Regions from separate parts of the Micromonospora sp. NBRC 110037 genome, predicted to be linked through region 4. Evidence: riboswitches for the same ligand, from Rfam matches in the RefSeq annotation. Region 4 holds a riboswitch; each other region holds the start of a gene.
What was found. Region 4 has a riboswitch for cobalamin ahead of A4R25_RS02595 (hypothetical protein). Riboswitches for the same ligand answer to the same signal wherever they lie in the genome.

Region 1: another riboswitch for cobalamin. It lies ahead of A4R25_RS04070 (ribonucleoside-diphosphate reductase subunit alpha); the one in region 4 lies ahead of A4R25_RS02595 (hypothetical protein).
Region 2: another riboswitch for cobalamin. It lies ahead of A4R25_RS29355 (CbtB-domain containing protein); the one in region 4 lies ahead of A4R25_RS02595 (hypothetical protein).
Region 3: another riboswitch for cobalamin. It lies ahead of A4R25_RS29325 (ABC transporter substrate-binding protein); the one in region 4 lies ahead of A4R25_RS02595 (hypothetical protein).

The regions. Positions count from the first base shown of each region.
Region 1 covers NZ_BBVA01000002.1:1,131,010-1,136,810, forward strand. The annotation lists gene A4R25_RS04065 (ribonucleotide-diphosphate reductase subunit beta) at 1-906, opposite strand, end outside; gene A4R25_RS04070 (ribonucleoside-diphosphate reductase subunit alpha) at 897-3,293, opposite strand; cobalamin riboswitch at 3,406-3,622, opposite strand; gene A4R25_RS04075 (PrsW family glutamic-type intramembrane protease) at 3,743-4,570, shown strand; gene A4R25_RS04080 (LysE family translocator) at 4,606-5,232, opposite strand; gene A4R25_RS04085 (acyl-CoA thioesterase) at 5,236-5,748, opposite strand.
Region 2 covers NZ_BBVA01000016.1:45,699-51,499, forward strand. The annotation lists partial or broken gene A4R25_RS32060 (cobyric acid synthase CobQ) at 56-316, shown strand; gene A4R25_RS29345 (cobalt-precorrin-6A reductase) at 370-1,110, shown strand; gene A4R25_RS29350 (CbtA family protein) at 1,133-1,915, opposite strand; gene A4R25_RS29355 (CbtB-domain containing protein) at 2,027-2,236, opposite strand; adenosylcobalamin (AdoCbl) riboswitch at 2,235-2,375, opposite strand; gene cobA (uroporphyrinogen-III C-methyltransferase) at 2,375-3,397, opposite strand; gene A4R25_RS29365 (cobyrinate a,c-diamide synthase) at 3,411-4,772, opposite strand; gene cobO (cob(I)yrinic acid a,c-diamide adenosyltransferase) at 4,766-5,380, opposite strand; gene A4R25_RS29375 (magnesium chelatase subunit D family protein) at 5,380-5,801, opposite strand, start outside.
Region 3 covers NZ_BBVA01000016.1:39,449-45,249, reverse strand. The annotation lists gene A4R25_RS29335 (ABC transporter ATP-binding protein) at 94-852, opposite strand; gene A4R25_RS29330 (iron ABC transporter permease) at 852-1,871, opposite strand; gene A4R25_RS29325 (ABC transporter substrate-binding protein) at 1,916-2,899, opposite strand; cobalamin riboswitch at 2,941-3,125, opposite strand; partial or broken gene A4R25_RS30935 (MFS transporter) at 3,714-3,952, shown strand; gene A4R25_RS29320 (N-acetylmuramoyl-L-alanine amidase) at 4,177-5,801, opposite strand, start outside.
Region 4 covers NZ_BBVA01000002.1:740,405-746,205, reverse strand. The annotation lists gene A4R25_RS02600 (hypothetical protein) at 62-514, opposite strand; gene A4R25_RS02595 (hypothetical protein) at 583-1,626, opposite strand; cobalamin riboswitch at 1,724-1,860, opposite strand; gene A4R25_RS02590 (alkaline phosphatase PhoX) at 2,062-3,222, opposite strand; gene A4R25_RS02585 (Ig-like domain-containing protein) at 3,437-5,071, opposite strand; gene metE (5-methyltetrahydropteroyltriglutamate--homocysteine S-methyltransferase) at 5,192-5,801, opposite strand, start outside.

The DNA of each region.
Region 1 (5,801 bases), 390 kb from region 4:
GCTGCCGTACATCGGGGCGATGCCGAGCACCGCCAGGCGCCGGTCGGCCACGTGCTGGAGGTACTCGCGCATGTCCGCCAGCGACATCCCCGGCACGCCCTGGCCCAGCAGGTCCGCGGCGAAGCTCACCTCGCACTCCACCGCCTCGGCCAGCATCTCCTTCACCTGCTTCTCCATCTCGGCGTCGAACAGGTCCGGTTCCTCGGCGCGTACGGTCTCCACCACGTCGAAGGCGAACGCCATGTGCATCGACTCGTCCCGGAACACCCAGTTGGTGCCGGAGGCCAGCCCGTTGAGCAGGCCCCGGGAGCGCAGGAAGTAGACGTAGGCGAACGCGCCGTAGAAGAACAGGCCCTCGATGCACGCGGCGAAGCAGATCAGGTTGAGCAGGAACGCCCGCCGGTCGTCGCGGGTCCGCAGCTCGCGCAGCTCGAAGATCGAGTCGATCCACCGGAAGCAGAACTCGGCCTTGCGGGCGATCGACGGGATGTTCTCCACCGCGGCGAACGCGGCGAACCGTTCCTTCTCGTCCGGCACGTACGTGTCGAGCAGGTTCAGGTAGAACTGGACGTGCACCGCCTCCTCGAACAGCTGCCGGGACAGGTAGAGCCGGCCCTCGGGCGAGTTGACGTGCTGGTAGAGGTTGAGCACCAGGTTGTTGGCGACGATCGTGTCGCCGGTGGCGAAGAACGCCACCAGCCGCGACACCAGGTGCCGTTCGGCGGGGGACAGCTTCGCCAGGTCGGCGAGGTCCGAGTGCAGGTCCACCTCCTCGACCGTCCAGGTGTTCTTGATCGCGTCCTTGAACCGGTCGAAGAAGCGCGGGTAGCGCATCGGCCGCAGGGTCAGGTCCATGCCGGGGTCGAGCAGCATGTGCCGGGTCGGTGCGGTGGTGGTCACTGGCATGCCTCGCAGCTCTCGGGGTTCTCCAGGGAACAGGCCAGCGCCTCGTCGTCGCTCACGGCGGAGACCACGCCGGGCACCGGGGCGGGCACCGGGGCGACGGTGGCCTGCTGGATGCGGGTGGCGGGACGGGAACGCAGGTAGTAGGTGGTCTTCAGCCCGGCCTTCCAGGCGTACAGGTACATCGAGGACAGCTTGCCGATGGTCGGCGCGCTCAGGAACAGGTTCAGCGACTGGGACTGGTCGACGAACGGCGCCCGCGCGGCGGCCAGGTCGATCAGCGCCCGCTGCGGCAGCTCCCAGGCGGTGCGGAACAGCTCCCGCACCGGCGCGGGCAGTTCGGTGATGTCCTGCACCGAGCCCTCGGCCCGCTTGATCCGGTCGCGGACCTGCGGCGTCCACAGTCCGCGGGCCTTCAGCTCCCGCACCAGGTACGTGTTGACCTGGAGGAACTCCCCGGACATCGTCTCGCGCTTGAACAGGTTGGACACCTGCGGCTCCACGCACTCGTAGCAGCCGGCGATGGAGGCGATGGTGGCGGTCGGCGCGATCGCCACCAGCAGCGAGTTGCGCAGCCCGCCTGCGGCGATCCGCTCACGCAGCGCCGCCCACCGTCCGGCCTGCGCCGGCTCCGCGCCCCACAGGTCCGGGTGCAGGTCACCCTTCGCGGCCCGGGTCTGCGGGTACGCCGGATGCGGCCCGAACTGCTCGGCCAGCCCGGCGGAGGTCTCCAGCGCGGTCAGCAGGATCTCCTCCTGCACCCGGGTGGACAGCTCCTTCGCCTCGGCGGAGTCGAACGGCAGGCGCAGCGTGAAAAACGCGTCCTGCAACCCCATCAGGCCGAGCCCGACCGGCCGCCAGCGCGGGTTCGACGCCGCCGCCTGCTCGGCCGGGTAGTAGTTGATGTCGATCACCCGGTCGAGGAACACCACAGCGGTGCGGACCGTGGCGCGCAGCCGCTCCCAGTCCACCCCGTCGGCGGTGACGTGGGCGCCGAGGTTCACCGAGCCGAGGTTGCACACCGCCGTCTCGGCGTCGTCGTTCACCTCCAGGATCTCGGTGCACAGGTTGGACAGGTGGATCACGTTGCCCGGCTCACCGGTCTGGTTGGACAGCCGGTTCGCGGCGTCCTTGAACGTCATCCAGCCGTTGCCGGTCTGTGCGAGCGTGCGCATCATCCGCCCGTACAGGTCCCGGGCCCGTACCGTGCGGACCGCGTTCTTCTCGGCCGCCCGGTACGCGGCGTCGAACGCCTCCCCGTACAGGTCGGGCAGCTCCGGGGCGTCCGACGGATCGACGAGCGACCACTCGCCGTCGGCCTCGACCCGGCGCATGAACTCGTCCGGGATCCAGTTGGCCAGGTTGAGGTTGTGCGTACGCCGGGACTCCTCGCCGGTGTTGTCCCGCAGCTCCAGGAACTCCTCCACGTCCGGGTGCCACGGCTCCAGGTAGACGCAGGCCGCGCCCTTGCGCCGGCCGCCCTGGTTGACCGCGGCCACCCCGGCGTCGAGCGTCTTGAGGAACGGCACGATGCCGTTGGACCGGCCGTTCGTGCCCCGGATCAGCGCGCCCCGGCCGCGCACCCGCGACCAGGCGATGCCGATGCCGCCGGAGAACTTCGACAGCTTCGCCACCTGGTGGTAGCGCTCGTAGATCGAGTCAAGCTCGTCGCGCGGCGAGTCGACCAGGAAGCACGACGACATCTGGGTGTGCCGGGTGCCGGAGTTGAACAGCGTGGGGGAGCTGGGCAGATAGGCCAGGCTGGACATCAGCCGGTAGAAGCCGACCGCCTCGCCCGGGGTGCGGGACAGTCCGCAGGCCACCCGCAGCAGCCAGTACTGCGGCGTCTCCACCACCAGCCGCGACTGCGGGTGCCGCAGCAGGTAGCGGTCCGCGACAGTGCGCAGTCCGAAGTACTCGAACCGCCTGTCGCCGTCCGGGTCCACGGCGTCGTCGAGCTTGCGCGCGTGCCGGGCGACGAACGCGGCCGTCTCGTCGCCGATCAGCCCCAGCCCGTGCGCGTACGCGATCGACTGGCTGAAGCTCGCCACGCCCTGACCGCGGACCTCCTTGTCCACGTACGCGGCCAGCAGCCTTGCCGCCAGCTTCGAGTACTGCGGCTCCTCGCCGATCAGCTCCGCCGCGGTCTGGATCGACAGCCGGTCCAGCTCGGCGGTGGTCGCCCCGTCGTAGAGCCCGCTGATCGTCTTGGTGGCCACCCGCAGCGGGTCCACCTCGTCCAGGTCGGCGACCCAGCGTTCGACCGCCCGGACGATCTTGCCGACGTCCACCGGCTCGGTGTCGCCGTCCCGTTTGCGTACCCGCATCGCCGGCCGGCGGGCCTCGGACCCGCCGCCGGTGGCCGGCGGGCTTTCCTGCACGACAGTCATGACCTCTCCTCGCTGTCACCGTCTGGAGACGGCGGGAGACGCCAACGGGCACGGCGCGGCCGGCCCGGCTGCTGGCGTCGGTCGTCCCGCGCGACCTCCGGCCGCCGTACGCGGAGGCGCACGGCGCGCTGGCAGGTCTTCGGACTCGCGGGCCCGACCGGGGTCGCCGGTCGCCTACCGGCCGTCGCTTCCCAGGCCGGTGGCCCAGTGCTGTTGACGGCTGTCGTTCCCACTCACCGCTGCGGGGCAGTCCCGGATTTCCACCGGGTTCCCTCTTGCCTCGGCCCCGCCCCGGAGGGCTCGGCCGAACCAGCTGCGGCACCACCATATATGGCGGTGGGGGCGGTTGGGCAACACCAGATGTCGTGTCGGGCGTGTCGCATGGATCTCACTGTCCACAGTGCCTACCCCCGATGCCGGCGCTCGCCGCCGGGCGCGATACTCGGCGTATGGGGAATACCGGACGCCGCTGGGCGTGGGTGGCGGTCCTGCTCGTCGGCGTCGGGCTTCACCTGCTGGTGCTGGAGACACTGTCCGGCACCGGCACCGTCACGTTCGTACCGGCGCTGATCGTGCTCGGCGCGTGCGTCGCGCCCGCCACGTTCCTGGCCTTCGCCCAGGGGCGGCCGGCCCGCCGCCCGGTCCCCGGCTCCGTCGTCGGCGTCGCCGCGCTTCTCGGCGGCGTGGTCGGCGTGGTCGCCGCCGGCTGGCTGGAGTACGGCACGCTGCACCGCCTCGGCGTCCTGCCGATGGCGCTCGTCGGCCTGGCCGAGGAGACCGCGAAGCTGATCGTGCCGGCCGGCATCCTGCTGCTGTGGCGGCGGCACCGGTCACCGGCGCAGGGCCTGGTGATCGGCGTGGCCTCCGGCGCCGGGTTCGCCGCGCTGGAGACCATGGGGTACGCGTTCGCCGCGTTCGTCGGGTCGGAGGGCAACCTCGGCGCCGTCGAGCGGACGCTGCTGGTTCGCGGTCTCACCGCGCCCGCCGCGCACCTGGCCTGGACCGGGCTGACCGCCGCCGCGTTGTTCACGTTCGCCGCCGCGCCCGGCGGCCGGAGACTGGCGGCGTTCCTGCTCACCTTCGCCGCCGCCGTCACGCTGCACACCTGCTGGGACACGTTCGGCACGCAGCCCGCGTACGTGTTCATCGGCGGTGTGTCGCTGGGCTGGGTGCTGCTGCGCCTGCACCTGGACCGCGAGCGGCCCGCCGCCCCGCCCCGGGCGCCGGAGCGTGATCCTCACCAGCTCGCCGAGGTGGCGGGGTCGGAGCCCTCCTGATGCCGCCATCTCGGCGAGCTGGAGTCGAGCAAGCGTCAGCCGGCGGCCAGCCGGACACCGAGCGCGACGAAGGCGACAGCGCAGAGCCGGTCGACCCGCCGCGACCAGCGGCTGTCGCCCCAGCGGCGGGCGAACCGCCCGGCGCCCACGCCGAGAGCCAGGTCCACGGTGAGCTGCACCGCGACGAACAGCGCGCCGAGCAGCACCAGCTGTGCCGCCACCGGGCCCGCGTCGGGCCGGACGAACTGCGGCAGGAACGCCACGCTGAACAGGATCATCTTCGGGTTGAGCAGGTTCGTGAGCAGCCCGCGCCGGAACGCCCGCCCGGCGCCGCCGCCGTCCGCCCCGTCCGCCGCGACGCCGGGCCGGCCCGTGCCGCGCAGCGCCCGCAGGCCCAGCACGATCAGGTACGCCGCACCGGCCCACCGGATCGCGGTGAACAGCACCGGGGACGCGGCGATCACGGTGGCGAGTCCGGCCACCACGGCGGCGACGTGCACCGCCTCCCCGGCCGCGACCCCGAGCGCCGCCACCGCCCCGGCCCGCGCGCCGTACCGGGTGGCGTTGGCGAGCACGAACATCATGTCCGGCCCGGGGGTGAGCATGAGCACCACGATCGCGGCCAGGTATCCCGCGAGCGTGGCCGCCGACAGTCCGAGCACGCCTCAGCCCTCCTCGGCGCCGTCGAGCAGCGCCCGGCGCAGCGCCAGCCGGTGTTCGCGCCGGATCTGCGCCTCCCGGTAGCGCCGCCGGTCACCGTCGGTGCCGGGCAGCAGCGGCGGCACCGGCCGGGGCTGGCCCTCGTCGTCCACGGCCACCATCACCAGGTGCGCGGTCGCCACGTCCACCGGCGGCACCGCGCGGTCCCAGCGGTCCGCGCTGACCTTCACGGCCACCTCCATCGAGCTGCGGCCGGCCCAGGTGATCCGGGCGTCCACGTGCACCACGTCACCGACGCGGACAGCGCGCAGGAAGGCCGTCTCGTCGATGGCGGCGGTGACGGCCGGTCCGTCGGAGTGGCGGGCGGCGACCACCCCGGCGACCGAGTCGATCAGGTTGAGGATCCGGCCGCCGTGCACCGTGCCCATCAGGTTGGTGTGGTGCTGGTCCATGATCTGCGACAGGGTCAGGTGCGACGCCGACGGTGGTCGGCCGGTGAGGGTGATGGCATCGGTCACGGTGCGGTTCCGTCCTCGCAGAAGCGGACCGCCGACCGGACGGGGGAGTTGCA
Region 2 (5,801 bases), on a different contig from region 4:
GACAGCAGGCGATACTGGGGCGGTGGAAGGACAGGCTCGCCGAACCGGGCGGCTCATGGTGGCGGGCACGACGTCGGACGCGGGCAAGAGCCGGGTGACGACCGCGTTGTGCCGGGCGTTCGCACGGCGCGGTGTTCGGGTCGCTCCGTTCAAGGCACGGAACATGGCGAACAATTCGATGGCGTGTGCGGGTGGGGCGGAGATCGGCCATGCTCAGTGGGTGCAGGCGCTGGCGGCGGGCGCAGAGCCGGCCCGGCAGGCCCGGCTGGATCTGCTCGCCGACCTGGCGGAGAAACACCTGGAGGTCGACGCGCTGCTGAACCTAGCCGAGCGGGGCGCTCCCGCGGCGCCGGTGATCGGACCCTACGCGTGAGGATTCTCGTGCTCGGTGGGACGGGCGAGGCCCGCGCGCTGGCGGCCTCGCTCGTCGACGACGGTGCCGTGGTCGTGACCTCACTGGCGGGGCGGGTCGCGCGTCCCCGGCTGCCGGTGGGGCAGGTCCGCGTCGGTGGCTTCGGCGGGATCGCAGGACTGGCCGCGTACCTGGCGGAGACCCGGGTGCGTGCCGTGGTCGACGCGACGCACCCGTTCGCGGAGAAGATCAGCGCCAACGCGGCGGCGGCGTGCCCGGCCGCCGGGGTGCCCCTGCTCCGTTTGGAACGGCCCGGCTGGGCCGCTCGCCCCGAGGCGTCGGCCTGGTACTGGGCCGGTGACCACAGTGAAGCTGCCCGGGTGGCGGCCGGTCTGGGCGACCGGCCGTTCCTCACCGTCGGACGGCAGTCGCTGGCGCACTTCGTCGAACCGTTGCGCCGGCACGCGTGCCTGGCTCGCGTGGTGGACGAGCCCGACATCGTTCTGCCGGTGTCGTGGAAGCTGCTGCGCAGCCGCGGTCCCTACACCCTCGCGCACGAGCGGGAGGTGATGGCGGGCACGGACGTTCTAGTTACCAAGGACTCCGGCGGTGACCACACGGTCGCGAAGCTGGAGGTCGCCGCCGAGCGGGCGATGCCGGTCGTGATCGTGCGCCGCGCCGGGCCGCCGGCCGGAGTGCCGCTGGTCCGTGACGTGGACGCCGCCCTGGCGTGGGTGCGGGCGTTGCCCGCACCCTGACGCGAGGTTCAGCCGGGAAGGTTCAGAGCGTGGCCGCCAGCTCCTGGCGGCGCAGCCGCTCGGCGGCACGGTCCGCGTCGCGTCCGACCAGACCGGTCAGCACTGCACCCAGGACCGCCCAAGTCGCGGCCAGGGTCGTGATCGACGAGATGCGGAAGTACCAGAGTGTGTCGGCCGGGAAACCGCCGACCTCGTTGACTGTCGGCAGCAGAGCCCCGGCGACCACGACGACCACGAGATAGGCGCCGGCACCGGCCAGCACCGCCGAGTATGCGCCCAGCTGGGGCAGCAGACGCCGGGCCAGGACCACGGCGCCGATCGCGGCGGCCAGGCTCAGTGCCCAGAACCCGAAGTACAGCGCGGTCCGCTCGTTGATCGTGTCACCGGAGCCGACCGCCGGTGGTGTGGCGGGGTACTTGAGGAACGGCACGAGGGCGGTGGCGACGAAACCGACGGCGGCGACCACCGCGGTGCTGGCCCGTGCGGACAGGGAGCCCAGACGCCCGGCGGCGAAGGCGGCAGCGAGCGCGGTCGCTCCACCGAGGACGATGCCCACCAGGATGGTGCCCAGTGCCAGGCCCCCGGTGGACTGGGTGCCACGCGAGACCTCGGCCTCCTCCTCATCGTGGCTGTGAGACTGCTCGGCGGTGGCATTGTCGTGCGGGTGCTCGGCGGCACCGGCTTCCTCCAGGGCGATGGCTGCATCGACCTGGGGTTCGGCGACGACGTAGGAGACGAGGAAGGCCGCGAAACCGGCGATGAGCCCGGCCAGCAGCCCGTGAACGAGAAAAGTGCGAGGGGTCATCAAGGGTCCGTTCGAGAGCCGGCCGCGGGCAGCACGAAACGCCCGCAGCGCCGGTGACGAGGAAAGACGAAAACTCCGGCCGGGCCGGGCGAACTGCCGCGTGGCGTGGTGTCAGTGGCAGGGGAAGCCCAGCACGTGCCGTGCGTCGTGCGTCAGCTCGTGGATGAAGGTGCCCTCGAAGACGGAGAAAGCTCCCTGCTCGGCGCCCACGAAATACAGGACGACGGCGGTGACCAGCGCGAAGAACAGCGCCCAGGGGGCGAGCGCGCGAACGGGGATGGTGGGAAGAACGGCCGGAATGGCCGTGGTCGCCTGAGGCATGACACTCCTTGGGATGCTGCGTCCCGTCGATGGGTGGTCGACCTGGCTGGAGGGTCTGGCTTCGCCGCGAGCGGCGTCACAGTAGCGCGACTGCGCCGGATTCACACCGGCTTCCTTCAGCAGGGTGGCACGACCATATCAGGTATCGGAGCAACGCGACGCTGTCGCGACTGCCTGCACGGCGGCCGGTCCGAGGGCGACGACGTGGCCGATCACCGTTACGGCGGGCGCGCCGATGCCGGCCTCGGCGGTGTCGGCGACGACGTCGGCGAGGGTACTGCGCAGCACCCGCTGGCCGGCCGAGGCGGCGTCCGCGACGACGGCGCAGGGTGTGTTCCGGTCGAGACCGGCGGCGACGAGCGCGTCGGCGATGGCCGCGAGGTTGCGCATGCCCATCAGCACCACGAGGGTGGTGCCGGTGCGGGCGAGGGCGGCGTAGTCGATCGACGAGTCGGGATGGCCGGGCGGTACGTGGCCGGAGATGACGGTGAAGCCTTGCACGAGTCCGCGGTGGGTGACCGGGATGCCGGCCAGCTCCGGGGCCGCGATGCTGGAGGTCACGCCGGGTATCACGGTGGTGGGGACGCCGGCTTCGGCGCACGCGGTGACTTCCTCGAAGCCGCGGCCGAAGACGTACGAGTCGCCGCCCTTGAACCGCACAACGTGCCGTCCGGCGCGGGCGTGCTCGACGAGCAGCGCGTTGATCTGTTCCTGGCTCGTGCTCCGCCCGTACGGGATCTTGGTGACGTCGATGATCTCGGCGTCCGGGCGCGCCCACTTCAGGGCCTCCCACGGGGCGAGCCGGTCGGTGAGGATCACGTCGGCCTGCTTGACGGCCGCGCGTCCGGCGACGGTGACCAGCCCCGGATCGCCCGGGCCGGCGCCGACCAGCGTGACGTGTCCGGCCGTTCGGACCGCTGCCGCCGACCCGGCCTCCGAGGGTGCGACGGTACGCAGCACGACGTCGAACCGGCTCTCGTCGACCGGGGTGGTGACCCAGGTCAGGCGCCCGCGGAGGGCGAGGTCCTCCAGCGCGGCGCACACGGCCGGCGCGGCGACGGTGACCAGGGCCCGCTTGTGCAGCAGCGCACTGACCGTGACGGCGGCGGGTGCGCTCCCGTCGAGGACGAGCACGCTACGGCCGGTAAGGTTCAGCTGCATGTGACGGTGATTCCTAACGTGCTGAGGAGACAGCCGTCCGGTGTACGGCCTCGGTGAACGACTGGGCCAGATGCGGGTGCCCAGCCCAATGCACGTGCAGATAGGACGCGCTGAGGCTGGGGGAGGCGAATCCGGCATTGCGGCCCTCGATGCGCCAGGCGGGGTGCTCGCCGTGACCGGGTGTGACGGTGGTGCGGTGGAATTCGTGGCCGGTGGCAGCGGTTCCCCGCTCGCCGAGCAGCTGGTCCGAGCCGAGTCCGGCACGGTGGTACGCGAGGGTGAGGCGCGGCGTCATGACTGCTTCGGCGTCGAGCGCCCCGACCATGGGATGGCCGTCGACGGAGCGGCACAGATACAGCAGGCCGGCGCACTCGGCGACGGTGGGGACGCCGTCGAGGACGGCCTGGCGCAGTTCGTGGCGCAGCGTCGTGTTGGCGCTCAGCGTGGACGCGTGTACCTCGGGGAACCCCCCACCGAGGTACAACCCGCGTGTCCCGGCGGGAAGCCGCTGGTCGCGGGCCGGGTCGAACGGAACGACGGTGCAGCCCGCCGCCTGCAGCAGCTCGGTCGTCTCGGCGTACCGGAAGGTGAAGGCACGCCCGGCCGCGACCGCAACCACCGGTGATCCGGCGCCCAGCCGCCGGACGTGCGCGGCGGGATCCCATGGCTGGGCGTCCAGATCGGGTGCGGTGCGTGCCACCTGCAGCACCGCATCGAGGTCCACGTGGCGGGCGATCTGCTCGGCCAGCACGTCCAGGGCGGCGGCGGCCTCCTCACGTTCGGCTGCCGGCACGAGCCCGAGGTGGCGCGACGGGGCGCTGACACCCTGGTCGCGGTGCAGGATCCCGAGCACCGGTACGCCGGTGGATTCCACCGCCCGGGCCGCCTCGGCGGCGTGGCGGGCGGACCCGGCTTTGTTGAGCACGACACCCGCGACGGTGACGCCGGCCTCGAACGTGCCCATTCCGTGCACGACGGCCCCTACGCTGCGCGAGGTGTGCGAGACGTCCACGACCAGCAGGATCGGGGTGGCGGTCAGGGCCGCGAGGTGCGCGGTAGAGGCGAAACCGTCGCCGCCGATGCGGCCGTCGAACAGGCCCATGACCCCTTCGACGATGGCGATGTCCGCGTCGCGTGCGCCGTGCAGCAGCAGCGGGATCACGAGTGAGGGGTCGGTCAGGTGCGGGTCGAGGTTGCGGCCGGGGCGTCCGGTGGCCAGCGCGTGGTAGCCGGGGTCGATGTAGTCGGGCCCCACCTTGTGCCCCGACACGGTGTGCCCGCGCGCGGCCAGCGCGGCCATGAGCCCGGTCGCGACCGTGGTCTTGCCGTGGCCGGAGGCCGGCGCCGCGACGATCAGCCGCGGAAGGCTCACCATTCGATGCCTCGTTGGCCCTTCTGGCCGACGTCCATCGGGTGCTTGACGTGCTGCATCTCGGTCACCAGATCGGCTGCCTCGATCAGCCGGTGGTCGGCCCGGCGCCCGGTGACGATCACGTGCTGACGGCCGGGACGGTGGACCAGTGTCTCCACGACGTCGCCGACGTCGACCCAGCCCCACTGCATCGGATAGGTGAACTCGTCCAGGATGTAGAGCTGGTGCCGTTCCGCCTGGATACGGCGCTTCACCTCCGCCCAGCCCTCGGCGGCGTCCGCGGCGTGGTCCGCCTCGGTGCCGCTCTTACGGCTCCAGGACCATCCGGAGCCCATTTTGTGCCACTCGACTGGCCCGCCTTCGCCGGTCTGCTCGTGCAGCAGCCCGAGCCTCTCCAGGACGGTCTGCTCCCCGATGCGCCACTTGGCCGACTTCACGAACTGGAACACCCCGATGTCCCAGCCCTGGTTCCAAGCGCGCATCGCCATACCGAAGGCGGCGGTCGACTTGCCCTTGCCGTTTCCGGTGTGGACCATCAGCAGCGGCCGGTTGCGCCGCTGGCGGGTGGTGCTGCCGTCGTCCGGGACGGTGAGCGGCTTACCCTGCGGCATCAGGCCACCCCCGCCCGCGGAGCGGTCGCCGTGCGAACGACCCCGGTGAGCCCGTCGGCGGTCACTTCACCGAGCGGCACGTGCTCGGCCCTCAGATGAGTGGCAAGCCGGGCGGCGAGGCCGAGCCGGAATCGTCCGGTCTCGCAGTCCACGACGACGACCTGGACACCGCTGGTGGCGAGCGCGGCGGCGGCGCGGTGGGCACGACCCAGCGGGTCCGGGCCGGAGGTGGCGCGGCCGTCGGTCACCACGACGAGCAGGGGCCGGCGGGACGGGTCGCGCAGCGCCTCCCGGCGCAGCACCTCCCCACTGCGTTCCAGGCCCTCCGCGAGCGGGGTCCGGCCACCGGCCGGTAGGTCGGCCAGGCGGCGGGAGGCGACGTCGACCGAGCCGGTCGGTGGCAGGACGACCTCGGCGGTGT
Region 3 (5,801 bases), on a different contig from region 4:
CCCAGACGCGCGGCCATCTGCTCGGCGAGCTGGTGGATCGTGTCGTGGCCAGCGTGGTGGGTGACCGACCGGGCACCGGCAGCACGTGCCGGGTCATGACGGCGGCCGGAACTCAATGACGGTCCGCCCGTCGTGAACCCGCACGTCTGCGTCGACGCCGTACACGTCGGCGAGCAGCGCCGGGGTGAGCACCCGTGCGGGTGGTCCCGCGGCGACGACCCGGCCGTGGTGCAGTACGACGACGGTGTCGCAGAACATGACGGCCAGGTTGAGGTCGTGCAGCGCGGCGAGGGCGGTGACCTGCGATCGGCGGACCAGGTGCAGCAGCTGAAGCTGGTGGCCGATGTCGAGGTGGTTGGTGGGTTCGTCGAGCAGCAGCAGTTCCGGCTCCTGGGCCAGCGCGCGGGCGAGCTGGACGCGCTGGCGTTCCCCACCGGACAGGGTCTGCCACTTACGGTCGGCGAACCCGGCCAGGTCGACCCGGCCCAGTGCCTCGACCGCGGCGGCATGGTCGCTGCCGGTGTCGGACCAGCGGGTCCGGCGGTGCGGGATGCGGCCGAGCAGGACCACGTCGCGGACGGTCAGGTCGAGGTCGGTCTCGGCGTGCTGGGCCAGCAACGCGATGCGCCGGGCCAGGGCAAGGCGCCGCAGCCGAGTCACGTCGTCGCCTGCGAGTGTGATGTTGCCGGTATCCGGGCGCACCAGGGCGGCGACGGCCCGCAGCAGGGTGGTCTTGCCGGAGCCGTTCGGGCCGAGCAGCCCGACCAGGCTGCCCGCCGGGACGGTGCCGGTGACGTGGTCGAGGATGCGGGCGGCGGGCACCGCCCACGAGACGTCGGAGATCCGAAGCATCAGCCGCGTACCTCCCGGCGGCGCAGGATCAGGAAGAACGCCGGCACCCCGACCAGTGCCGTCAGCACCCCGACCGGCAGCTCACGCGGTTCGAAGACGGTGCGGGCGGCGGTGTCGACCCAGGTCAGGAAGATGGCGCCGGCGAGCACGGCGACCGGTAGCAGCCGCCGGTGGTCCGGTCCGGTGATCAGGCGGGCGGCGTGCGGGAGGATCAGCCCGACGAACCCGATCGCGCCGCTGACCGCGACCAGCACGGCGGTCAGCAGGGCGGTGCCGACCAGCAGCAGCCACCGCAGCCGGTTCACCTCGACGCCGAGGCTCGCGGCGGCCTCCTCACCGAAGGCGAAGGCGTTGAGGGTACGGGCGTGCCAGCCGACCACCGCCAGCACCACGACCAGCACCGGTACCGCCCAGCCCAGGGCCGTCCAGTCGGCGCGGGCCATCGACCCGGACAGCCAGAACGTGATGCTCTGCGTGGCGTGCGGGTCGGCCACCCAGATGATCACGAAAGAGGTCAGTGCCGCGCACAGTTGTCCCACCGCGACCCCGGTCAGCACCACGCGCGTCGGCGACAATGCCCCGAACCTCCCGGCCAGGCCCACGACCAGCAGGAACGCGACAAGGGCGCCGAGGAAGGCGCCGCCGGTCAGCGCGGCTACGCCACTACCGATGCCGGCCACGACCACCAGGACCGCGCCCAGCGACGCCCCTGAGGAGACCCCGAGCAGGTACGGGTCCGCCAGGGGATTGCGGGTGACGGTCTGCATGACCGCACCGGCCGCGGCCAGGCCCGCCCCCACCGTGGCGGCGCCGAGAACCCGGGGCAAACGTAGGTCCCAGACGATGTGGTCGCGCAGCAGCGGCACGTCCGAGTTCGCGAGTCCCAGGTGGCCGGCGACGACCGTCCACACCGTCCCGACAGTCAGGTCGGCCGGGCCGATGGTGACCGCGACGGCCACCGACAGCACCAGACCGGCGACCAGAGCCAGCACGAGCGCGGCCAGGCCGACCGCCCGCACCGGGCGGTGGGTGCGCACCGGGGCGGGCCGGGTGGTGACGGCGGTCAGCTCGGGGCCCCGGACGGCAGCGCGGCGATGCCCTGGGCGAGGGCTTCGACGCCGAGGACGTTGCGGACACCGGCCGTGGTTGACGAGAACGGGATCACCACGTACCACTGCTGTTTGACCGCGGGCAGGTCCTTGAGGGTGCGGTGCCCGGCGAGGAAGGTCTTCTTCTGCGCGGCGGGATCCCAGCTCGCGTCGACGAGCACGATGACCTCGGGGTTGCGGTCGGTGACGGTCTCCCAGCTTGTGTCGCCCCAGCTGCCGGTGAGGTCGGCGAAGGCGTTGGTGACCCCGGCCGCCGACATGATCATGTTGGGGGCGCCGCAGCAGGCGCCGACGCTCGGGGCGTCGCTGCCGCCGTCCCACCACATGACCTTCACGTTGCGGGCGGTGCCTGCGGCCGTGGCGATGCGGCCCTCGTGGTCGGCGATCAGCTTCTCGCCGCGGTCGCTCACCCCGAAGATCGCCGCGAGCTCGCGGATCTCGGTGAACACGTCGCCGATGGCGAGCTTCGCCTGCCGGGTCTGCGCCGGGCACCCGGCAGGGGAGATGTAGGTGTCGACGCCGAGTTTCTGCCAGTCGGCGCGGTCACCGACCCCCTCGTCACCGAACGCGCTGTTGTACGACGCGTACACGAAATCGGGTTCAGCCTCGAGCAGCTTCTCCTTGGTCGGGTACTCCTTGGCCAGCACCGGGATCTTCGCGTAGGCGTCCGCGTAGGCGGGCAGGATCGCGTCGTCGAGGTAGGCCGTGCCGATCATCCGATCTTGCAGGCCCAGGGCCAGCATGATCTCCGTGGCGGCCTGGTTCATGGTGACGACCCGCATCGGTGGCGCCGCGATGGTCACCGGGGTGCCGCAGTTGGTCACCGCGACCGGTCCAGCGGACACCGCCGGTGGTGCGGCAGCAGGCTTGGCATCGGCGCCGCAGCCGGTGAGCAGCACAGTGGACAGCAACAACGGCGCGGCAACGCGCCAGGGCATGGGGAACCGCACAGCGGGACCGCCTTCCAACACCTCGTGGACGGGGACGAACGTGCCGTGGCCGGTCTCCTGGCTGACGGGACAAGCAACCGCCGGCCGGCCTTCCCAGGCATCTCTGCCCAGTGACCTCGCGAAACGACGAGGGCCGACGGTCTCCCGATCACAGTGGCGAGGGCCGCGCCGGCATCACACCGGCTTCCCGAACACCACGGCGTCCCCACCATAACGGCCCGCGCTCGCCGCGGATCCGGTCCGGGCACCCGCTGTGGGAAATCCGACGCGCCGGACCGGCCTCGGCGTGGCTGTCGGCCCGCAACCCATCCGGCTCCTTTCTCGTGCGCGGTGGCTGGGCGAGGGCACGTGATCGACAGTGAGCGCCGTGGCTGAGGCTGAGCAGCAATACGTGAGCGCAGGTGCGAGGCCACGTCCGCCGGCGACCGGCTCCTCGGTCGTGGGCATGAGGCCGGCGATGCAGACGTCGAAGAGCTCGACGAGCGAGCACGGTACTTCGCGATCTGGATCGCCATCCGACCTGCGTTGCCGACGGCGCCGAGGACAAGGACGCGCTGGCCCGCGGTGAAGTTGATGCGGCGCGTCAGCGCGATCCAGGATGACATCGCCCGGGTTCATGGCGGTGGCGATCCGCACCGGGTCCACGCCGTCGGGTAGAACCACGCTGCGCGAGGGTCGATCAGGGTGCGTTCGGCGAAGGTTCCAAGGGGCGTATCGTGCAGGACCACGCAGCGGACGTTGCCCTTCTCGTCGCGTACCACGCCGTCCACGCCGGGGACGAGCGGGAAGATGTTGTTGCTGGTCCCCGGCGATCGGCATCTGGGCGGCGACCAGTGCGCTGGGCTTCGCCGCCGGGCCGCCGATCGGCGGACTCGTCCTGGCTCACCTGCCCTGGGGTGCGATCTTCCTGGTGAACGTCCCGATCGTGGTGATCTGCCTGCTCGCCGGCCGGATACTGGTCCCGGAATCGCGGGACCCGGCCGGTGGACGCTCGACCTGGGCGGGGCGACGCTGTCCACCGCCGGCCTGACCGCGATCGTCTCCCCGGGTTCCGCCCACGTCCCCGCCGGTCAGGTGGCCAGGCGCAGGTGACGCCGCTGCCGCAGCCGCACCGCGACAGCCCGCCACGACCAGCAACGTGAGCGCGGCAGCGAAGGCCAGCCCGTCGGTCAGGCCTGCCTCCAGCTCGCGCAACGTGGTGGAGCGGTAGGTGGACGGCGAGCGACGCCGGTCCCGATCCGGGCCGGCGTCGCTCGCCGTCGGGCTCAGAGTGTGGTTTCGCTGGTGAGGCCGAAGTAGTCGTGCCATTTGGTGCTGGGGGCGAAGGTGGTGCCGGTGGAGAGGGCGACGTAGATGTCGTTTGTGGTGCCTTTGGTGAAGACGATGAGGTCGTCTTTGCCGTCGCCGTTGGTGTCGGCGAGGTAGGGGAATTCGCCGGTGAGGCAGAAGAAGTCGTGCCACTTGATCGTGGTGCCGGTGAAGGTGGTGCCGGTGGAGGTGGCGGCGTAGACGTCGGCGTCGGTGTTGCAGGTGAAGGTGACGATGTCATCCTTGCCGTCGCCGTTGATGTCTCCGACGCGGGGTTGTTCGGTGCCGACGGCGAACAGGTCGTGCCATTTCTGGGGTGGGCCGAAGGTGGTGCCGGTGGAGAGGGCGACGATGACGTCGGAGGCGGTGGCGGGGCCTTGGGTGAAGGTGATGATGTCGTCTTTGCCGTCGCCGTTGACGTCGCCGAGGGCGGGGAACTCCCCGGTGATGGAGAAGTAGTCGTGCCATTTCACGGCGGTGCCGGTGAAGGAGGTGCCGGTGGACAGGGCGACGTAGACGTCGGCGTTGGTGTCGTGGGTGAAGGTGATGATGTCGTCGCGGCCGTCGCCGTTGACGTCGCCGACGGCGGGGATTTCGGTGCCGGGGGCGAACCAGTCGTGCCATTTCTGGGATGTGGTGAAGGATGTGCCGGTGGACAGGGCGACGTGGACGTCGGCGGTGGTGCCGTGGGTGAACACGATGGCGTCGTCGCGTCCGTCGCCGTTGACGTCTCCGGTCAGGGGGGTCTCTCCGGGCAGGGCGAACCAGTCGTGCCACTTCACCGACGTGCCCGCGAACGACGAACCCGTCGACGTGGCCACATACGCGTCGGCCAGCGCACCGTGGGTGAACGCGACCACGTCATCCCGGCCGTCACCGGTGAAATCCGTCGGCGAACCACCGAAATAGCGGGCGGTCGGGCCCCCGCCACCCTGGTTCACCAGCGAGAGGTAGTAGTTCCAGTTCCAGTTCGGTCCCGGGTCGGTGTGGTCGTTACCCGGGATCTCGTTGTGCCCCTTGATGCCGGTGCGGTTCTTCGGGATGCCGTACTTGTCGCACAGGTAGCGGGTCAGCGCGGCCGAGGAACGGTACATCGCGTCGGTGAACCAGGCCGGGTTGTCGACGTACCCCTCGTGCTCGATGCCGACGCCGTACGCGTTGCCGGACCGGGCGTGGTACGCGGTGTCGCCCTCGCGGACCATCTGGGTGATCTCGCCGTTGCTGGACTTCACCACGTAGTGGGCGCTGACGCCGGACGACGGGTTCTGGAACCAGCTGACCGTCCCGGCGTACGAGCCCTGGGTGACGTGGAGGATCACAGTGGTGATCCGGCTGGACCGCCCGATGCCGTAGTTCGCGCCGTTCGCGGCGACCCACCGCGCCGCCGGATACTCCGGCACGGCTGCGAGCGTACGGGGCGCCGTGCCGGCGGGGGGAACCGCGGCGTAGCGGCCGCGCTCCGGCTCGACCCGGTACGCCCGGACCGGCACCGCGCCTGGGATGCCCTGCTGCACCAGCTCGTAGATCCCGTCCGCGTACAGGCGGGCGGTGGCGTCGTCGGCCGCGCCGCCGTACCGCGCCA
Region 4 (5,801 bases):
GACGCCAGAGCAGCTGCCGGTACCCGGTGCGCCGCTGGTCACACCGTTCGCAGCCGGCGGGTCAGGGAGCGGCGATGCTCGGCGGGGCGCCGGCGCCGAAGGACCAGCCCTCGACGCTGCCCGGCGCGGGGTTGTAGCCGGTCGCCCCCGACGTGCTGTAGGACCAGGAGCCGCCGCTGGACGCGTGCCAGTACGACCAGTACGCGGTGGCCGGCGGGGTGTTGACGCACGGCTCGGTCGCGGCGGTGGGCTTGCCGTTGATCCGGCAGACGAAGGCCAGGCCCCAGCGGGCGGTGCCGGTGACGGTGAAGCCGGCGGCCTGAAGCGCGGCCAGGCCGGTGGCCGGATCGCCCGGCGCACAGGCGACCTGGACGCCGCCGCCGAGCGCGGCGAAGTCGACGACCACAGTGACTCCCGAGGTGCCGGCGCAGGCGGCGGCGTGCGCCGACCGGGGCGCGGGTTCGACTGCGGTCAGCGCGACGCCGGCCACGACGGCGGCCAGCAGGCCGGCCATCCAGGTGCGGGCGGTGGGACGGTGACGGAACACGGGTCCTCCTGTGATCGGGTGAGCGGCGAGGCGGTTCACGGGCAGGCGAGCACCGGTGCGCCGGGGTCGGCGCCGGCGGCGGACAGACGGGCGTACCCGATCCCGGTGAGACCGAGGACGGCCTGGGCGGTGGCCCGGGGCGCGGTGGCCGGGTCGAAGCCGCCACCGTCGAAGTCGACAGCGCCCCGGTCGGCGGGCGCCCCGGCGCAGCCGACCTGGAGTCCGGCGAGGAATGCCCGGGACCGCGCCCAGGCCGGCAGCCGGTGACCGTCGCGCAGGGCCTGCGCGGCGAGGCCGGTGCTGTTGGCGTTCGGTGTGCCGGCCGCGTTGGCGAAGCCGCCGTCGGCACGCTGAACGGACACCAGCCAGCGCAGCCCGGCGGCGGCGTCGGCCGGACGGTCCGCGGCGCGCAGCGCCTGCGTCACGAGCGCGGTGGCGTCCACGTCGGACGTGCAGACCGGTTGGGCGGGCAGCAGCGGGTAGCCGCCGTCCGGGCATCGGGTGCCGGCCAGCCAGGCGGCCGCCGCCGGTGGCGCCCCGGCCGCCGTACGGTCCAGCGCCAGCAGCGCGAAGGACTGGCTGAACGCGTTGCTGTAGTCGCCGTACGCGGACCGGTCGCTGAACCGGCCGGCCGGCGTCTGCAGCGAACGCAGCCGGGCGATCAGGTCCACCCCGGCGACGTCGGCCGGGTCGCCGCCGCGCACCTGCACGGCGAGGGCGAGCTTGGCGGTCGCGCCCGCGTACGCCTCGGAGACGCCGTCGCCGAGATAGCCGTCGCGGATGTCCGGCCGGGTGACCCAGGCCAGCGCGCCGGCGCCGTGGTCGTCGGCCACGCCGGCGGCGGCGAAGGCGAACACGGCGTCGAGGGTCAGCCCCTGGTCGGGGTAGGCGACACCGTCGAAGACCGCCTCGAAGCGTTCGCCGTCGACGAGTTGCCGGGCGAGCCAGCCGGCGGCGGCCTCCGGGCGGGTGAGGGCGGCGCGATCGGGGGCGGCGACGGCCGGTGTGGTGAGGGTGAGGGCGGCGAGTACGCCGCAGAGGAGCGCGAGCAGGCGGTGCCGGCTTCGGCGGACGACCATCGGAAGCGCCTTTCCGGCCCGGCGGTCGTCGAAAGCCCGGACGGCCGCAGTACGCGGGGGCGTCCGGGACTCCGACCCGTGGGCCACGACGGGTGGGGAGCGGTTGCACGCGTACGACGGGTATTCGGGCTCGCCGCCGCAGAGTTCTCTGGGCGGCCTACCGTTGCGGGCCAGCGCCGGATTTCGACCGGTCTTCCCCCGCACGTACACGCGGTGGTTGAGTTGTCGCGACAGTCTGCTGTGGCCGGTGCGCCGATGTCAATGCGCCAGGAACCGGCCACGTGCCGTGACGGCCGGCGGAATCGGCGGTTTCACACCCCGACGTCGAGAGGCCGTCGTCCCGGCGCGTCCGCGTGGAGCACGCCGGTGAAGGACGCCCGGTGAGGACCGGGCGTCCCTCACCGTGTGGTCACTGCCGGCGGGACCGGGAGCCGGTCAACGGCGGAACGGACCGGTGACGCAGTAGGTGATGCCGCCGGAGGACGAGCCGGTCGTGCCGCGTTGCGAGGAGAAGTACAGCCGGTCCCCCGCCGGGGTGAACGCCGGCCCGGTGATCTCCGAACCGCTCTGTCCGGTGATCCGCAGGAAGACCGAGATCTTGTCGTCCGGCGTGATCATGCAGATCTCCATGTTCCCGCCGTCCTCGGCGACGTAGAGGTCCCCGGCCGTGGACCCGGTGATGTTGTCGACCCCGGTCAGCGGAGGGGCGCCCGGACTGACCAGGTTGTCGTCGTAGGCGAGCTCGTACGTGCCGGCGGCCAGGTTGACCTGCCACACGCGGTTGTCGCCCTTCGTGGTGAACCAGACGGTGTCGTCCGCGTAGTGACAGCCCTCGCCACCGTTGAACGTCTTCGCGCCGGACACCTGCTGCCGGGTCGGGGTGGGCGAGCCGTCCGGATCGGGCACCGTGGCCCAGGTGAACGTGCCGGAGGTGGCCGTACCGGCGCGGAGGACCTGGAGGGTTCCGGCGGACAGGTCGCCCCAGGTGGCCGGCACGAAGCGGTAGAACTTGCCGTCGGTCTCGTCCTCGGTCAGGTAGACCACGCGGCGGACCGGGTCGGCCGCGGCCGCCTCGTGCTTGAACCGGCCCATCGCGGGACGCGCCACCGCGGTCCCGCCGAGAGGGTACGTCTCGAAGACACGTCCCAGGGACACCTCCTCGCAGGAGAGCCAGGTGTTCCACGGTGTCTTGCCACCGGCGCAGTTGTTGTTGGTGCCGGAGAGGATCCGCGACGCCCCGACCACGGCCCCGCTGGAGTTGAAAACGAGTCGCGAGACGCCGCCACCCGCACCGGCCGACACCTCGGAGTTCGACACGTAGATCCAGCCGCTGCCGTTCGCGAACACGGCGCCACCGTCCGGAGCGTCGTGCCAGGTGTACGACGTCCCCGGCACCGTCCGCCGGGAACGCGCGACGATCGAGCTGGTGAACCCGGCCGGCAACTGGATGCCGTTGGCGTCGGCTGCCTGAAGCCCGCCGTAGGGCCCCGCCGCGTTCTGTGCCGGGGCTCCGTACGCCGCCGACCACGCCGTGAACGGCAGGGCGAGGGCGCCCGCACCGACAACGGTGGCCCGCAACATCGTTCGACGATCCATGGAACCTCCTCCGTAGGTTCCATGGATCCGACCGTGTGGAGCTTACGCACGCCGATCTGTTGGATGAACGTCGATGGACGGCTCGATGTGCGATGTCCCGCCCACGCCGACCCGGTCGAGGGGTCGTACGGGTAGGAGAGGCAGCGGCACCAACCAGCAGTGGGCGCGCGCGGCCGTCTGACCGGCCCTCCGGCCGCGGCCTCCCCTCCCCCGGTCACCGGCGCAGGTGGCCGATGCCGTGCTGGTCGAGCCAGGCGACAGTCCGCGGTACGAACGTCGGCGCCCCCGAGCCGGCGCTGACGTCGGTGGCGACCAGCGGCACCTGGGCGGCGACCGGGAGCAGCGTGGACCGCCAGCAGGCCGGCGTGGCGCAGGCCGAGCGGTCGTCGACGCGCCAGGCGGCGGCCACGCTGCGGCCGTCCGGGTCAGCCGGGCGATATTCCAGCCACCGGCTCAGATCGTTGCCGCCGTCGATCCCGGCGGCGAGGACCAGGTTGAACGAGCCCTGGACGCGAAGCAGGCGGATCTGCTCCTGCACGCCGAAGTTCGGCAGACCGGCGCCGGCGCACTCGGATCCGCCGTCGCGCCAGCAGGTCCAGACCGCCGCGGGATCGGTGCCGCCGGCCGCCGGGAAGTCGTACGGCGAGATGTCGAAGACCACTGCGTTGTCGTCGCCGAACACCTCCGCCGCCGCGCTCCAGAACGTGCGGGTGGCGGAGATGTCGCTCTGCCGCAGCGACACGACGGGTGTGATGCCGGCCCCGACGAGCCGGTCGACGTACCGGGCCGCCTCGTCGAGGTAGCCGACGCGGTTCTGCCGATCGGCAGGGCTGCCGGTGTAGGCGTAGCAGGCGTCGCTCAGCACGACCCGTACCGCGTTGACGCCGCGGGCCCGCAGCGCGCCTACCGACGCGTCGTCGACCGGGCCGTCCCAGTGGATCGGTCCCCATGCGCATTCGCCGGGCGCGGCCGACCGGATGATTCCACGGGGCCGGTACGGCCTCGGACTGGCTGTGACCGTGAGGATGCGGTTGCCGAACGCCTTCAGCGCAGGCGCGGCGCCGGGCGCCTGCGGCGGGAGCACCCGGATGCCGCGGACCTCGGCGGTGGCCTGGGCGCCGCTGCTGTCGTAGGCGGTGGCGGTGACGCGGGTGCCGCTGTTCGCCGCCACGCCGCGCCAGTCGAACGCGTACGGCGCGGTGGTGTCCACGGCGAGCAGCCTGCCGCGCTCGCGGAACTCGACCCGCTCGATCCGCCGGCCGGGCGCCGCCGTGGCCTCGGCACGGATCGGGATGACGCCCGGCGCGGCGAAGAAGTCATTGGGCAGGGGCGAGGTGAGCGCCACCGACGGCCCGCCCGGCAGTGGGCTGGGCCGCGGGCTCCCCGAGGCCGGCGGCGGCGACGAGCCGGTCGGGTCGGCGCCGTCCCCGTCGCACGGCTGGCCGCTCAACACCCAGTCGGTCGGCTCGGGGTCGGCACCCTGGTAGTTGCCGCCGAACCGCACCGTCACCGAGGCGCCGGTCGGCAGCGTGGATCCCGCCGGCGGACGGAGCATGGTCATCGGATACATCTCGCCGCTGCCCAGCGTGTATCCGTCCGGCAGCCGGTCGAGGCCCATGGTGATCGTCTGACCGTTCGCCTGCCGGAACCGCAGCCACCAGTCGGTGACGGGAGCGCCCAGGTTGGTGACGGTGAGCTCGGCCCAGAAGCCGCTGGACCACTCCCGGGTGATGGTGTAGTCCACCGTGCACGCCGTCGCGGCGTAGGCCGGCCGCAGCGCCATCGTCATGGCCCCGCCGACGACGACCGCGGCTGCTGTAGCCAGCGCGAAGATCCTGCGTCGCATCATGCCCCCGTAACATCGACATACATCACTTCATGCAGCCTCGGCGCTCCGGGCACGGCCTGTCAAGGGCTGAACCGGGCCCGGGCCGGGCGGAACGGCGCGGCGTTCCGCCCGGCCGGCGGCTCAGCGTCCGCGCAGCTCGGCCGCGGCGGCGACCAGGTGCTGGAGGGACGCCTCGACCTCGGGATAGCCGCGCGTCTTGAGGCCGCAGTCGGGGTTCACCCACAGCCGCTCGGCCGGCACCGCGGCCACGGCCCGGCGCAGCGCGCCGACGACCTCGTCGTGGGACGGCACCCGGGGTGAGTGGATGTCCCAGACGCCGGGCCCCACACCCCGGCGGTATCCGATCGCGGCGAGGTCGTCGAGGACCTCCATCCGGGAGCGGGATGCCTCGATGCTCGTGACGTCGGCGTCGAGGGCGTCGATGGCCGTGATCACCTCCCCGAACTCCGAGTAGCACAGGTGGGTGTGGATCTGGGTGTCGTCGGCGACTCCGCAGGTGGCCAGGCGGAACGCCCCGACTGCCCAGTCCAGGTACGCCTTCTGGTCCGCCCTGCGCAGTGGCAGCGTCTCACGCAGCGCCGGCTCGTCGACCTGGATGACCCGGATACCGGCTGCCTCGAGATCACGGCACTCGTCGCGCAGGGCGAGCGCGACCTGGTCCGCAGTGTCTGCCAGTGGCTGGTCGCTGCGGACGAACGACCAGGCCAGGATCGTGACCGGGCCGGTGAGC